Regions from separate parts of the Streptomyces sp. NPDC042346 genome, predicted to be linked through region 2. Evidence: riboswitches for the same ligand, from Rfam matches in the RefSeq annotation. Region 2 holds a riboswitch; the other holds the start of a gene.
The links. A riboswitch is a leader RNA that binds a small molecule or an ion and turns the genes downstream of it on or off. The one in region 2 is predicted to bind cyclic di-AMP.
Positions count from the first base shown of each region.

Region 1: it holds a riboswitch for cyclic di-AMP, as region 2 does, so the genes downstream of both, ACZ6K0_RS21635 (M23 family metallopeptidase) here and ACZ6K0_RS39840 (M23 family metallopeptidase) in region 2, are expected to answer to the same signal.

Region 1 covers NZ_JBVJEH010000004.1:777,088-784,756, reverse strand. Annotated here, with positions in the region: gene trmB (tRNA (guanosine(46)-N7)-methyltransferase TrmB) at 101-820, shown strand; gene ACZ6K0_RS21645 (PrsW family intramembrane metalloprotease) at 891-2,204, shown strand; gene ACZ6K0_RS21640 (aldo/keto reductase) at 2,201-3,151, opposite strand; gene ACZ6K0_RS21635 (M23 family metallopeptidase) at 3,217-4,410, opposite strand; cyclic di-AMP (ydaO/yuaA leader) riboswitch at 4,422-4,568, opposite strand; gene ACZ6K0_RS21630 (PP2C family protein-serine/threonine phosphatase) at 4,770-5,984, opposite strand; gene ACZ6K0_RS21625 (MFS transporter) at 6,108-7,322, opposite strand; gene ACZ6K0_RS21620 (PLP-dependent cysteine synthase family protein) at 7,319-7,669, opposite strand, start outside.
Region 2 covers NZ_JBVJEH010000014.1:248,498-256,166, forward strand. Annotated here, with positions in the region: gene ACZ6K0_RS39820 (STM4013/SEN3800 family hydrolase) at 1-462, shown strand, start outside; gene ACZ6K0_RS39825 (STM4012 family radical SAM protein) at 459-1,805, shown strand; gene ACZ6K0_RS39830 (STM4011 family radical SAM protein) at 1,814-2,680, shown strand; gene ACZ6K0_RS39835 (SGNH/GDSL hydrolase family protein) at 2,667-3,461, opposite strand; gene ACZ6K0_RS39840 (M23 family metallopeptidase) at 3,612-4,646, opposite strand; cyclic di-AMP (ydaO/yuaA leader) riboswitch at 4,651-4,812, opposite strand; gene ACZ6K0_RS39845 (tyrosine-protein phosphatase) at 5,200-6,021, shown strand; gene ACZ6K0_RS39850 (DUF6126 family protein) at 6,035-6,187, opposite strand; gene ACZ6K0_RS39855 (helix-turn-helix domain-containing protein) at 6,221-6,850, opposite strand; gene ACZ6K0_RS39860 (aspartate aminotransferase family protein) at 6,926-7,669, opposite strand, start outside.

The sequences.
Region 1 (7,669 bases), on a different contig from region 2:
GGGGCGATCGTAGGATTGGGGCATTGTGTCTGAGCAGCCAGAGAACAGCCCGCGTTCCGTCGCCGACCCCGTCCAGCCCGTCGCGCGGCGGGGCAGTCGGATGTTCGCCCCCGGTGAGGGGCCCCTGCCCGATCCCGCCGGGGCTCATCACGAGCGGCGGATCCGGAGCTTCCAGCCGCGCCGCAGCCGTGTCACGTACGGGCAGGCCGAGGCCATGCTGAAGCGGTGGCCCGACTGGGGCCTCGACATCGACGGCAAGCGGGTCCTCGACCTGGGCGAGATGTTCGACGGGCTCCCGGTCGTCCTGGAGATCGGCTTCGGCATGGGCGAGGCGACCGCGCAGATGGCCGCCGCCGACCCCGGCACCGGCATCCTCGCCGTCGACGTCCACACCCCCGGCCAGGGCAATCTGCTGGGCCTCGCCGACCGGAACGGCCTGACCAACGTCCGGGTCGCCAACGGCGACGCGATCATCCTGCTCCGCGAGATGCTCGTCACCGACTCCCTCGACGGCTGCCGGGTCTACTTCCCCGACCCCTGGCCCAAGGCCCGCCACCACAAGCGGCGGCTCATCCAGCCCGAGTTCCTCAGCCTGCTCGCGACCCGGCTCAAGCCCGGCGGCGTCCTGCACTGCGCCACCGACTGGGAGTCGTACGCCGAGCAGATGCTGGAGGTCCTCTCCGCGCATCCGGACTTCGAGAACACCCGCGAGGACGGCGGCTTCGCTCCCCGCCCGGACTTCCGGCCCGTCACCCGCTTCGAGGGTCAGGGTCTGGACAAGGGGCACGTCGTGCACGACCTTCTTTTCCGGAGGAAGTGACCCGGAGGAAGTGACAGGGAGTTCGTTACTCCTTCGCCCGGTGTCGGTGCGGGTCGTTAGGGTCGCTGACGTGTCGAACCCCGTCCTCGCCCCCGTCCCGCACCGGGACACCGAAGAGCCGGCCTTCCCTGTCGCCGCCGACCGGTCCCAGTGGCGCTACCGGCCGCGCCGCGCCTTCTGGCGCAGCCGGCTGGTCCGGGCCGTCGCCGTGATCACCCTGCTCGCGCTCTGCGCCCTGGTCATCCTGGCGCTGGTCCGCGAGCAGACCGGCACCCAGGGCTTCCTCGTCGGCCTGGGCCTCGCGGTGCTTCCCGTACCGCTGCTCATGGCCGCGTTCCGCTGGCTCGACCGGGTCGAGCCTGGCCCCTGGAAGAACCTGCTCTTCGCCTTCGCGTGGGGCGCCTTCGCCGCCGCGCTCGTCGCGATCCTGGCGAACTCCTTCGCGGTCCGCTGGATCGCGACGGCCACCGCCGACCCGGACTCGGCGGACACCCTCGGCGCCACGGTGATCGCGCCGGTCGTGGAGGAGAGCGCGAAGGCCGCCGCGATCCTGCTGCTCTTCCTCTTCCGCCGACGGCACTTCGGCGGGCTCGTCGACGGGGTCGTCGTCGCCGGTTTCACGGCGACCGGCTTCGCCTTCACCGAGAACATCCTCTACCTCGGCAACGCCTTCGGGGAGGACCAGCAGGTCGGCTCCACCGGCATCGGGATGGTGACCGCCGGAACGTTCTTCGTCCGGGTCGTGATGTCGCCGTTCGCGCATCCGCTCTTCACCGTGCTCACCGGCATCGGCTTCGGCTTCGCCGCGCTCGCGCCGCGCGGGAAGCGGCTCCGGCGGGTGCTGCTGCCGATCGTCGGACTGCTCCTCGCGATGGGCATGCACGCCGCCTGGAACGGCGCCGCCACCTTCGGCGGCCCCCTGGCCTTCTACGCCGTGTACGGCGGCTTCATGGTCCCCGCCTTCGGTCTGCTGACCTGGCTCGCGGTGTGGAGCCGGCAGCGCGAGCTGCGCACGATATCCGGGGAGCTCCCGGCGTACGCGGCGGCCGGCTGGCTCTCCCCCGCCGAGCCGCTCGCGCTCTCCTCGATGCGCGCCCGCCAGCTGGCCCGCGCCTTCGCCGCCCGGACGTACGGTCCTCCGGCGGCGCAGGCCGTCGGCGAGTACGAGTCCTTCGCGACGACCCTCGCGTTCCTCCGGGACCGGGCCCGGCGCGGTACGGCCGGGCCCGACTTCCCGGCCCGGGAGGAGGAGCTCCTGCACCACCTCTGGCAGCGCCGGGCGGTCGCCTCCCCCGCGCTCACGTACGCGGCGCGGGCGACGGGCCGGGTGTGGGCGCCGCCGCAGTACCTGGACTACGGCGGCTACAACCCGTACCGAAGCTAGGCGGTGGCCGAGGCCTCCGTGAGGAGCGCCAGGTCGGCCTCCGTCAGGGTGAGGTCCGCGGACGCGACGAGGGCCGGGAGCTGCTCGACCGTACGGGCGGAGGCGATCGGCGCGGCGACGGTCGGCCGGGAGGCGAGCCAGGCGAGGGCGACGGTGGCGAGCTCGGCCTCGTGCGCCTCGGCGACCGCGTCGAGCGCGGAGAGCACGGCCCGGCCCCGCTCGGTGTCCAGGTGGCCGCCGGCCCCGGAGGCGCGGACGCTGTCGACTTCGGCGCCGGGGCGGTACTTGCCCGTGAGGAAGCCGGCGGCGAGACCGTAGTACGGGACGGCGGCGATTCCGGCGCTCTCGACGGTCTCCAGGAGCGGGCCCTCGTAGGTGTCGCGCGAGACCAGGTTGTAGTGCGGCTGGAGCGCGACGTACCGGGCGAGGCCCTCGGCCTCCGCGAAGTCGAGGGAGGCGCGCAGCCGCTCCGGGGAGATGTTGGAGGCGGCGACGGCGCGCACCTTGCCGTCCTTCACGAGCTGGTCGAGGGCGGTGACGATCTCCTCGACGGGGACGGTCTCGTCGTCGAAGTGCGTGTAGTACAGGTCGATGTGGTCGGTGCCGAGGCGGCGCAGCGACTCCTCGGCGCCCGCCTTGATGGTGGTGGCGGAGAGCCCCTTGAAGTGGGGGTGGGCGCCGACCTTGGTGGCGACGACGATGTCGTCGCGGTTGCCGCGGGAGGCGAGCCAGCGGCCGATGACGGTCTCGGACTCGCCGCCTTCGTTGCCCTCGGCCCAGGCGGAGTAGACGTCCGCGGAGTCGACGAAGTTTCCGCCGGCGGCGGCGTAGGCGTCGAGGACGGCGAAGGACTGTGCCTCGTCGGCGGTCCAGCCGAAGACGTTGCCGCCCAGGGCGAGCGGGAAGACGTGCAGGTCGGAAGAGCCCAGCGTGCGGAGAGAAGTCATGGGGTGATCAACCCTCCGCGCCACCGGGCGTATTCCGCTTGGGACGTCCCGAGGCCTTCAGGGCCTCAGACCGGCAGGCCCTTGGAGCGGAGCCAGGCCGCCGGGTCGATGCCGTCGCCGCCCGAGGTGTGGACCTCCATGTGGAGGTGGGCGCCGGTGACGTTGCCGGTGGCGCCGACGCGGCCGATCGTCTCGCCGGTGGTCACGGTCTGGCCCGCGGCGACCGTCATGGAGGAGAGGTGGGCGTACCAGATCTCGGTGCCGTCCTCCATCTCCAGGACGACGCGGTAGCCGTAGGAGCCGGACCAGCCCGCCGACTTGACGGTGCCGCTGTGGACGGCCTTCAGCGGGGTGCCCGTGGGGGCGGCGAAGTCGAGACCGGTGTGGTAGCCGGAGGACCACATCGAGCCGGACTGCATGTAGGTGGCGCTGAGGGAGTACGAGGAGAGGGGCATCGAGTAGCTGGCGGCGAGCTGGGCGAGGCGCTCGGCCTCGGCGGCCGCGGCCTTCCGCTCGGCCTCCGCCTTGGCTTCCGCCTCCGCCTTCGCCTTGGCCTCCGCTTCGGCCTTGGCCTTCGCCTCGGCGGCCGCCTTCTCCGCCGCTTCGGCCTTGGCCGCGGCCTCGGCCGCCGCCTTCTCGGCCGCCGCCTTCTCCGCTGCGGCCTTCTCGGCGGCGTCGGCGGAGGCCTGCTGCTGCTCGGCCTGCTGGAGGATGCGGGCGCGGAGGACCTCGCCGGCGTCGGCGACATCGGCGGCCGTGGCCGTCCCTGCCTGCGGGGTGTACGTGGCCTGGGCGGTCCGGGCGGTCGTCCCGGTCCCGGCCGTCGTGTCGGCTGCCGGGGTGACGTACGTGGCGGCGGTGAGCGGGTGCGCGTTCCCGCCGGTCGCCTCGATGGTGTCGCGGATCTGCTCGTCGGCGTCGTCGGCGAACAGCTCGCCGACGCCGGGGAGGTCCTCGGCGGCCGGGAGGTTCAGGTCGGCGAGGTCCGGGAGGTCGGGGAGCGATATCGCGACCGGCGGCTTCTCCTGCGCGGTGGCGAGGCCGCCCGCGCCGACGGCCGCGATGACGCCGACGCCGAGGACGGTGGAGGAGCGGGCGAAGTTGGAGCGCTGCTTGACGACCCGGTGCCGGCCGCCGGAGCGGCTCTCGGCGCGGAGGGAGCCCTCGGTGGGATTCCACTCGGTGTCCGGAGCGGCAGGACCCGCACCACCACCGAAGGCATCGAAGGGGGCTTCGGGTGCGGGAGTGTTGGACGCCACGGAGGCGCGCTCCTTTCCTTCCTTCTCGCCTACCGGGTTAGCTGACGGGTTCGGAGCAGGAAGGTCTCCTACGGGCACGGTCGCACGGGTGCGAAGGGCCCGATTCACCCCAAGTAGTGGTTCCCCGGTTCCTTTTCAGGATTCGGCGCGTGCGCACGGTGCCGTCTCTTGCGACGGTTGTGACGACCGCGCTGCGTTATCGAACGTTAATAGACAGGGGGGTCCGATTCCAAGCTGTTCCCGGTGATCATTCATTGAATTGGTCGGGAATCGCCCGAGTTGACCCCCCTTCAGAAAGGCGCCGCCAAACCCCCACGATCTGACGTTATGTCAATTGTTATCGGAGTGACACTCCTCGACTACGCCTGGTGACCGGTCCGGTCCGGCGGCACCGGCGGCACCACCGGCATCGTCCTGCGCCTCTCCTGCTGCCCCGCCGCCGGCCGGCTCAGCGCGAGCAGCGCCATGTCGTCCGTCGACGCGCCGCCCGTGTGGAGCCGTACGTCGTCCACGAGCGCGTCGAGCAGCTCCTCGGGCCCCGGGAAGATGCGCCCGGCGAGGCGGGACGCCGGGTCGTAGAAGACGCCCGCCGTGTTCCGCGCCTCCGAGAGGCCGTCCGTGTAGAACAGCAGCGTCGCGCCGGGCGGGTACGGCCGCTCCTCGGCCCGGTCCGGCCACGCCGCCAGCTCGCCCATGCCGAGCGGCAGCGCCGGCTCCGCCGGATCCAGCACGTCCAGGCTGCCGTCCACGTACAGCAACAGCGGTGGCGGATGGCCCCGGTTGACGACCCGTACGGTCCCGGCGCCGCCCTCGCGGACGCGCGGGATCTCCGCCAGGACGGCCGTCGTGAACCCCTCGAAGGCGTCGAGCCCGTCCCTGCGGGTCCCCTCCCGGGTCAGCGCCCGCTCCAGCCGCTGCGCCACCCCCTCCAGGCTCCGCTCCTGCTCGGCCGCCTCCCGGAACGCCCCGATCACCACGGCGACGGCCTCGACCGCGTCCATCCCCTTGCCCCGGACGTCCCCGACGACGAGCCGCACCCCGTGCGGGGTCTCCTGCACGGCGAACAGGTCGCCGCCGATGAACGCGTCGGCCTGCGCCGCCTCGTAACGGGCCGCGCACTGCAGCCCGTCGATCCGCTCGGCGGGCGTCGGCAGCACCGCCTTCTGCGCGGTCTCCGCGATGACCCGCGCGGAGGCCAGCCGTTCGCCGCTGCGCCGCACGACCCGGTTGATGAGGAGCGCGAGCGCGGAGACGGTGACGACGGTGAGGGCCTCGGTGAGGGCCGGGATGCCCGCCGCGGTGTCGTTGTAGAGGTGGAGCCCGACGGAGGCGAGGACGGCGGCGAGCCCGGTGAGCAGGGTCGTGAGCATCGAGAAGAACGGCGCGGCGATCAGCGGGGCGGCGGAGAAGAGCGGCGCGGCGGTGTACGCGGGCGGCGTCAGCACGTCGAAGACGACACCGCCCACGATGATCAGCGGGGGCAGCGCGCGGAGGAAGCGCCGGGCCCCGCCGTACGGGCCGCGGCCCTCGCCGCCCCGCCGCCCGCGACCCGCTGCTCCTAGGGGGTGCCCCACCTGTGCTCTCCTGCCCGGTCCGTACCGGCCACGGTGATCCGTACCGCGCCCTCCCAGGGTGGCCGCCGCCGCACCCGGCGGCGACCTCCACGGGGCCGACTGGCGTACGCCCCCGGACACCCCCTAGGGGGTGTCCGGGGGCGCCGCGAGGCGGCCGCCGCGGGCGAGGAGGGCGACCGCCGCCGCGCACACCAGGCCCACCGCGCACAGCGTCAGCCACGGCACCGCCGACCAGCCGGTGACGTCGAGCAGCGCGCCCGTGCCCAGGTTCCCGAGGGTGATCCCGATCCCGCAGACCGTGTTGTAGAGCCCGTAGTGGGTGGCCACCCAGCGCCCCCGGGAGAGGGCGACGACGGTGTCCATCTCGTACGGGTAGAGCACGGCGTTCGCCACGGCCAGGACCGCCGCGCACAGCAGCAGCCCGGCCACGCCCCGGCCCAGGGCCACCGGGACCAGGAAGGCCCCGCCCATCAGCGCGAGCCCGAGGACCAGACACCGCTCGCGGTCGAGGCGGCGCCGGCACCAGGCCGTGATCCGCAGCTGCCCTGCGAGCGCGACCAGCGCCGACACGACGAACAGCGCCGTCGTGAGCCCCGTGCCCTCCGCCGCGAGCGGCAGCGCCAGATAGACCTGGAAGGACAGCACGTACGAGCCGGTCATGGCGAGCGAGAAGAGCCAGAAGGTCCGGTGGGAGAGGACCGTACGGAACTGCCCCCGCTCCCCCCGGCCCCCGGACACGCCCCGTACGGGCAGATGCCGGAGCTGCACGAGGGTCAGGCCGGCGAACAGGACCGCCGCCACCGTGCACGTCAGCCGGAACGACACCCCGGTGAGCGCCACCCCGACGAGCGGCCCGAGCAGGATGCCCGCCTGGTAGTACGCGTTGAACAGCGCGAAGGCCTGTACGCGCCGCTCCTCCCCGGCCTCGGCCGCGAGGCAGGCCCGGACCGCCGGGTTGAACAGCGCCCCCGCGAGCCCGGTCGCGAGCGAGGCGGCGATCAGCATCGGCAGCGACTGCGCGAAGGCGAGCGCCCCGAAGCCGACGGTCCGCAGCGCGCAGCCGGCCACGATCAGCGGTTTGAAGCCGAGCCGGTCGGCGAGCGCCCCGCCGACCAGGAACATGCCCTGCTGGGAGAGGTTCCGGGCGCCGAGGACGAGCCCGACCGCCCAGGCCGCCATGCCGAGCCCGTCCGCGAGGTGCGCGGCCAGGAACGGCATGAGCATGTAGAAGCCGAGGTTGATGGTGAGCTGGTTGAGGAAGAGCAGCCGTACGGCCGGATCGAAGGTACGGCTCTGCTTCCAGAGGCCTCCCTGCGGAGGCGCGGTCGCGATGCTCACCGGCCCAGCCCCGCCCGGTGCGCGGCCTCGGGGCCCATGACGTCACGGCCCGTGGCCGTACGGCCCGTGGCCTCGCGGTCCAGGACCTTGCGGGTCCAGCCGTCGACGGGCGTGTCCGCCGCGTACGCGACCGGGTCCTCCCGCACCGGCCCGTCGAGGAGCCCGTGCGCCGCGCAGAACTCGTCGTTGAAGACGGTGTCGAAGTACCGCTGCGGCCCGTCGGGGAAGACGGCCGCGATCCGGGTCCCGCGCGGCCGGGTGCGGGCCAGCCATCCGGCGACGAGCGCGACCGCGCCCACGCTCCAGCCGCCGGTGGCGAACTGACGGGAGGCCAGGCGGCGGGCCGC
Region 2 (7,669 bases):
TTCAACAAGCAGCCGCCGCTCGGTTCCGTCCTCCCCGGCCTGTTCCAGGAGAGTCACTGGGAGCCGTCCTTCGGCGTCGCGTCCCCGACGTCCTTCGCGTCCCAGGTGGACCGCGCCGAGGAGGTCGTCGCCGCGCTCCCCCGCGAACGGCGGCTCTTCCTCTTCGTCAACGTGTCCGCGCTGCACCAGCCCAACTGGTTCCATCTGCCGGGGGCGACCCGCGAGGCCGGGGACTCCCGGGCCACCCACGCGGCGGCCCTCGAATACGTCGACCGGCACATCGGACGGCTGTTCGCCGCGATGAGCAGCCGGCGCCCCTGCTTCGCGATCGTCTGCTCGGACCACGGCACCGCGTACGGGGAGGACGGCCACACCGGCCACCGGCTCGGCCACGAGGTCGTGTGGACCGTGCCGTACGCGCAGTTCGTCCTGGACGGCCCCGCGCTGGAGGCGACGGCATGAGCGAGACCACCATCCCCCGCCCGTACCGCAGCTACGTCTACGCGTATCCGCACAAGACGGCGTACCGCGCGCTCCCCGACCGGCCCTCCCTCGGCGCCCTCTGGGAGGCGGAGCCGAAGGACGCGCTCTCCCTCTACGCGCACATACCGTTCTGCGAGGTCCGCTGCGGTTTCTGCAACCTCTTCACCCGCATCGGCGCGCCCGACGAGCTGACCACCCGCTATCTCGACGCCCTCGACCGCCAGGCCACGGCGGTCCGCGAGGCGCTCGGCGACCCCCGGGGGGACGGCGCTCCGGTGCGGTTCGCGACGGCCGCGTTCGGCGGTGGCACGCCCACCTTCCTCACCGCCGGCGAGCTGGAGCGGCTGTGCGACATCGCCGAGAAGCGGATGGGGGTCGACCTGCGGGCGGTGCCGCTCTCCGTCGAGACCTCCCCCGCGACCGCGACCGCCGACCGGCTCGCGGTTCTCGCCGAGCGGGGCGCGACCCGTCTCAGCATCGGGGTGCAGAGCTTCGTGGAGGCGGAGGCCCGGGCGGCGGTCCGGCCGCAGCGGCGCGCGGACGTCGAGGCCGCCCTCGGCCGGATCCGGGACACCGGCGTGCCCGTCCTCAACATCGACCTCATCTACGGGATCGACGGACAGACCGAGCAGTCCTGGCGCTCCTCGCTCGACGCGGCGCTCGCCTGGCAGCCCGAGGAGCTGTACCTCTACCCGCTGTACGTGCGCCCGCTCACCGGCCTCGGCCGGATCTCCCCCGACGCCGACCGCGAGTGGGACGAGCGGCGGCTGCGCCTCTACCGGTACGGCCGGGACCACCTCCGCGCGCAGGGGTACGAGCAGGTGTCGATGCGGATGTTCCGGCGGACGGACGCCGCTCCCCTCGGCCCGGACGACTACGCCTGCCAGACAGACGGGATGATCGGTCTGGGCTGCGGCGCCCGCTCGTACACGTCGGCGCTGCACTACTCCTTCGACTACGCCGTCGACATGCGCGAGATCCGCTCGATCATCGACGCCTACACGGAGACCGAGGACTTCTCGCGCGTCGAGGTGGGCCGGTGGGTCGACGCGGAGGAGGCCCGCCGCCGCCATCTGCTCCAGTCGCTGCTCCAGGCGGAGGGCATGCCGGTCACCGGCTACGAGGAGCGGTTCGGCTCCTCGCCGTTCACGGACTTCCCCGTGGAGCTGGCCCGGTTCGAGGCCCTCGGCTGGCTCGACGCGGACGCCCCCGCGGGGCTGCTCCGGCTCTCGCCTGAGGGGCTCGCGTACTCGGACGGGCTCGGCCCGGAGCTGTTCTCGCCCGACGTGCGGGCCGCCATGGCCGCGTACGAGCCGAAGTAGGGGCGGGCATGGATCTGACGCTGCTCTACCGCGGCCCGCTCGCCTCCTGCGACTTCGACTGCCCCTACTGTCCCTTCGCCAAGCGCCGGGACAGCCGCGAGCAGCTGCGCGCGGACCGGGCCGCGCTCGACCGGTTCACCGGGTGGGCCGCCGGGCAGACCGGCGACCGGCTGCGGATCCTCTTCACCCCGTGGGGCGAGGGTCTCGTGCGCTCCTGGTACCGGCGGGCGCTCGTCGACCTGTCGCGACTGCCGCACGTCGAGCGGGTGGCGATCCAGACGAATCTGAGCTGCCGGACGGACTGGCTGGCGGAGGCGGACCCGGCGAGCGTCGCCCTGTGGTGCACGTACCACCCGGGCCAGACGCCGTACGAGCGTTTCCTCGGCAAGTGCCGCGAGCTGACGGACGGGGGCATCCGGTTCAGCGTCGGTGTGGTCGGCCTGCCCGAGCACCGGGACGACGCCCGCCGGCTGCGCGCCGACCTGCCGCCGCACGTCTACCTCTGGGTGAACGCGGCCGAGGGGCACACGTACACGGACGCGGAGGCCGAGGAGTGGACGGGGATCGATCCGCTCTTCCCTTACAGCAGACGGCCGCACCGCTCGGCGGGGCTGCCGTGCCGTACGGGCGAGTCGGTGATCTCGGTGGACGGCGAGGGGACGGTACGGCGCTGCCACTTCGTCAAGGCGGAGCTGGGCAACCTGTACGACGGTTCGTACCGCGCCGCCCTGCGTCCCCGGGCCTGCCCCCTCGGCGTCTGCGACTGTCACATCGGCTACGTCCACCTGGAGACGCTGCCGCTGTACGACGTGTTCGCCGGCGGGGTCCTGGAGCGGATCCCGGCCGGCGGCCCGTCGCTGCTCAGAGAGGCATGAGGTCGGGGCGCTTGGCCTCGACGTGGTCGCCCGAGCTCTCGCCGCGCAGCCTGCGCCCGATCCAGGGCACGAGGTACTCCTTGGCCCAGTGGATGTCGTCGCGGCGCACCTCCAGCGTGCCGCGCGGGGGGCGCGGCGGCCACGCCTGGTCCGGGTCGGCGGGCACCGGCAGGCCGAGGACCTGGGCGGCGCGCAGGGCGACGCGGGTGTGGCCGTCGGGCGAGAGGTGCAGCCGGTCGTCGTCCCAGGCCCGCCGGTCCTGCACGGACTTGAGGGACCACAGGTCGAGGACCGGGCAGTCGTAGCGGTCCGCGATGGACCGGACGTGGGCGGTGTACGTGGCGATCTTCCCGCGCAGATGCCGGAGCACGGGGATGTCGCGGGTGTCGAAGCCGGTGGTCACCATGACCGTGCCGACGGCGGAGGTCAGGTCCGCGACGGCGCGCTCGAAGCGCTCGGCCACGTCGTCGGGGTCCGTGCCGGGCCGGATGATGTCGTTGCCGCCGGCACAGAAGGTCACCAGGTCGGGGGCGAGTTCCTTCGCCCGGGGGACCTGTTCCGCCACGATCTGGTCGAGCAGTCGCCCGCGTACGGCCAGGTTGGCGTAGCGGAAGTCGTCGTGCTCCGGCAGCTCGTCGGCGAGCAGGACCGCGAAGCGGTCCGCCCAGCCGACGTACGTCCCGTCGGGTCCGGGGTCTCCGACACCCTCGGTGAAGCTGTCACCGATCGCCGCGTACGACCCGAATGCGTTCTTGTCTCTTGATCTCGAATCGTCTGCCACGGGAGCACATCCTTCCCTTTCGGATGTGACCTACGCGACCGTAAGGAAGGGTTGACGTCGGGTGACATATGCCACCGATAAAGATTCTCCCAAGCCGGAATACGCCGGCGGCCCGGCACAGGTGTGCCGGGCCGCCGGGGAGCGTGCGTGTCAGACGGAGACGCCGTGCTGGCGCAGGTAGGCCAGCGGGTCGACGTCGGAGCCGTAGTTCGGGGAGGTACGGATCTCGAAGTGCAGGTGCGGGCCGGTGGAGTTGCCGGTCGAGCCGGAGAGGCCGATCTGCTGGCCGCCGCTGACGGTCTGGCCGGACGAGACGGAGAGGGAGGAGAGGTGGGCGTACTGCGAGTAGTTGCCGTCGGCGTGCTGGATGACGACCTCGTTGCCGTAGGCGCCGCTCCAGCCGGCGGAGACGACCGTGCCGGCGCCGACGGCGCGGACGGTGGTGCCGGAGGAGGCGATGAAGTCGACACCGGTGTGGTAGCCGGAGGACCACATGGAGCCGGAGGCGCGGTACGGGGTGGAGAAGCCGCCGCCGGCGACGGGCGTGACCCAGCCGGACGCGGAGGTATCGGCACCCGCCGACTGAGACGACTGAGACGACTGAGACGTCTGCGAGGACTGCGAGCTCTGCGACTCGGCGGAGGCGGCGGCCGGGGCGGCGGAGCGCTGGCTGCTGCGCGAGGCGCGCGAGGTGTCGCCGTTCTTCTCGGAGCTCTGCGTGCTCTCGGCGGCGGCCTTGGGCGCGGCGCTCTTCGGGGCGACGTGCTTGGGGGCGGCGTGCGCGGTGTTCTTGGCGCCGAGGGTGAGCTTCATGCCGGGCAGGATCAGCGAGGGGTTCTCGCCGACGACCTGGCGGTTGTCCTGGTACAGCTTCTGCCAGCCGCCCGCGAGGTGGTGCTCGCCGGCGATCTTCGACAGGTAGTCGCCGCTGACGACGGAGTACGTCTTCGGCGCGGCCTTCGCGGCGGCGGTCGGCGCGGCCTGGAGGGCGGCGGGCGCCTTCACCTGGGCGGCGGCGCTGACGGCCTGGGCGGGGACGGCGGCCGGGGCGGCCTGCTCGGCGGCGTGGGCCCCGGTGGCGCCGAGGAGCGGAAGCGCGACGACGGCGCCTCCGGTACCGGCGGCGACGAGTCCACGCGTGAGCGGGTTGGTCCTGGTACGGCGGTGCTTACCCTTCGCGGGCATGGCGAATTCCTCTCCGGCGCCTACGAGGTGAGCTGTCGGGTTCGGACTGGAGATGCCCGGCCGCGTTCTCACGCGGCTTCACCCCGAGCCGTCCTGTGTCGCGGGACCGGCGTACTTCCTGGGTCCCCCGCTCCTGCCACGCATGGGATGAGTGCGGATTCCGGACGGTGGCAGGATTCGGCGGTCCGACCGGATTGACGGTGACGCTAGACGAGCGGGGTCGGAGCGAACAAGCCGCAGATTTCCCCCGGCATTACACGGGCCGCATTCCGGGCGGAATTCCGGTCACCCTCCGTCGATGACGGTCCTTCGATTTCCTTTTTCCGTACGGCAATTGCCGGGGGCCTTCGGCCACGATCCGTCACTTCTATGACCCTGCTCACGCGGCTCGGCCCATCTCACCTGCAAACAGGGCGCGTTCTCCCTTACCCCTCATTTCGGACAGATCGCCCATTCCCGTCCGAGGGGGTGCGCAGACCCCCTCCCACCTGGATGATTGTCCTAGGCACCGATCTCGCATCGGGCCCCCGAACGTCGACCCCCAGGAGCATCCGTGACGCAGCAGCTGCCGCAGGTCCCGCCCACCGAAGCGAACGAACCCGAGCTGGCCGAGGTCCGCAACTTCCGGGACGTGGGCGGCCTGCCGACGACGGACGGGCGCGCCGTGCGACCCGGGCGCCTCTTCCGCAGCGGCCACCTCGCCCACGCCACCGAGGCGGACGCCGCCTTCCTCGCCTCGCTCGGCCTGCACACCGTCTTCGACTTCCGCAACGAGGCCGACCGCAAGGTCGAGGGCGCGGACGTCGAGCTCCCCGGCGTGCGGAACGTGAACATACCGCTCAACGACCCGGCCGACGGCAAGGAGTTCTGGAAGCTGGTGCGCGACGGCGACATCGCCCAGCTGCGGGAGATCCTGGGCGACGGCAAGGCGGCCGCCCGGATGTCCGACTCGTACCGCAAGATGATCGTCGAGCGGACCTCGGAGCACAGCCGGATCCTGCACTCCATGGCGGAGGAGAGCGTCCCGGCCCTGATGCACTGCGCCGCGGGCAAGGACCGCGCCGGCCTCTCCATCGCGATCACACTGCTCGCCCTCGACGTCGAGCGCGAGGCGATCGAGGCCGACTACGTGAAGTCGAACGACCCGCACCGCCGCTACAAGGTGCGCCGCAGCTCCACCGCCGCGGACGCGATGTCGCCCGAGGTGATGGAGCTGCTGAGCCCGCTCTTCGACGCGCGGGTGGAGTACCTGCGGGCCGCGTTCGAGACGATCGACGCGACCTGGGGCTCGGTGGAGACCTACCTGACCGAGGGGCTCAAGCTGGCCCCGGAGACCCGTGAGCGGCTGCGGGAGCGCTTCCTCGTCGAGGCGTAGGCGCGGACCGCTCCTAGCTCTTCGCGCCCATCGCGAAGAGCAGGTAGAGGAAACCGGCGAAGAGGTGTCCGGCGATCAGGTACGCGAAGAGACGGAGGACCAGCCCCTTGGGGAACTTGCCTTCCCCGCGCTCCTCGCCGGTGACAGGTCGTGACTTCTCGGACATCTCGGTCCTTTTCTGACGAAGGGGCACGTGGGGTCAGCGTCGGTGCGGGGTTCCGTCGCCGAGACACAGCTCGGCGACGGGACTCTGCATCAGGGTGTGGACGAAGAGCAGCTCGGCCCCGCCGGACGTGGCGGCGCCGATGCGGTGCGGGGTGAGCGAGTCGAAGTGCGCGCCGTCCCCCGGATCGAGGACGTGGACGGCGTCGCCGAGCGCGAGCCGCACCCGTCCCTCCAGGACGTGGATCCACTCCTCGCCGGGGTGGACGCGCACGATGTCGCCCCGGGTGGCGTACGGCACGTGGACGCGCAGGCACTGGAGCGCTCGCCCGGCGCCGCCGGCCTGGCGGTAGATCCAGCCGTCGGCCTCGACGGGCTCGGAGCGGCCGGCCCGGACGACGGGATCGCGCTCGGGCGGGGTCTCGCCGAGGAGCTCGGAGACCGTCGTACCGTAGATACGGGCGAGGGCGAGCAGCATCGGCAGCGAAGGCTGCCGGTTCCCCGTCTCCAGGCGGGAGAGGTGGGCCGGCGAGAGGCCGGCCCGCTGGGCGGCGGCCTCCAGGGTGAGTCCCCGGCGGCGGCGCAGGGCCCGCAGCTGCGGGGCGACGTCGGGCAGGACGTCGGGGGTGGCGGGGTCCGGGGAGGTGTCCCCGGGGACGTGGTCCATGCGTCCATTGCGCCAGGATCATGCCTCTGAGGCAAGTTTCTTGCCTCAGAGGCAAAGATCGGGGATCCGTCCGGCTCAGCGCTGGGCCACGGCCTGTTTCACCAGGGTCCTCCCGAAGTCCCACATCAGCCCGCCGCCGCCGTGGGCCTCGTCCATGACCGCCGTGAAGGCGGTGACGAACCGGTCCACGTCCGCCTCGTCGACGACCAGCGGCGGAATCAGTTTGATCACCTCCAGGTGGTCCCCGGAGACCTGGGTGAGGATCCGGTGCCGCTGGAGCAGGGGCACGACGACCATCTGGGCGAAGAGGCCCTTGCGGGCCGCCTGGAGCATCGCCCACCGGCCGCGCAGCCCCAGGGACGTCGGCCGGCCGAACTCGATCCCGATCATCAGACCGCGTCCGCGCACCTCGTGCAGCAGCTCGTACCGGGGTACGAGCTCCTGGAGGCGCCCGGACAGCAGGTCACCGATCCGCCGGACGTGGGCGACGGTGTCCTCGCTCTCCATGACCGAGAGGACGGCGAGCCCGGCCGCCATGGCCTGCGCGTTCGATCCGAAGCTCGCCGAGTGGACGAGGACCCGGTCCATCGACGAGTAGACCTTCTTGAAGATCCAGTCCTTGCCGAGGGTGGCGCCGACCGGCACGTAGCCGCCGGACAGCGCCTTGGCGACGCAGACCAGGTCCGGTTCGACCCCCGGCTCGTGCTGGTAGGCGTAAAAGTCCCCGGTCCTGCCGAGGCCGGTCTGCACCTCGTCCGCGATCAGCAGCGCGCCGTGCCGGTGCAGCAGCTCCTGCGCGGCACGCAGGAAGCCGGGCGG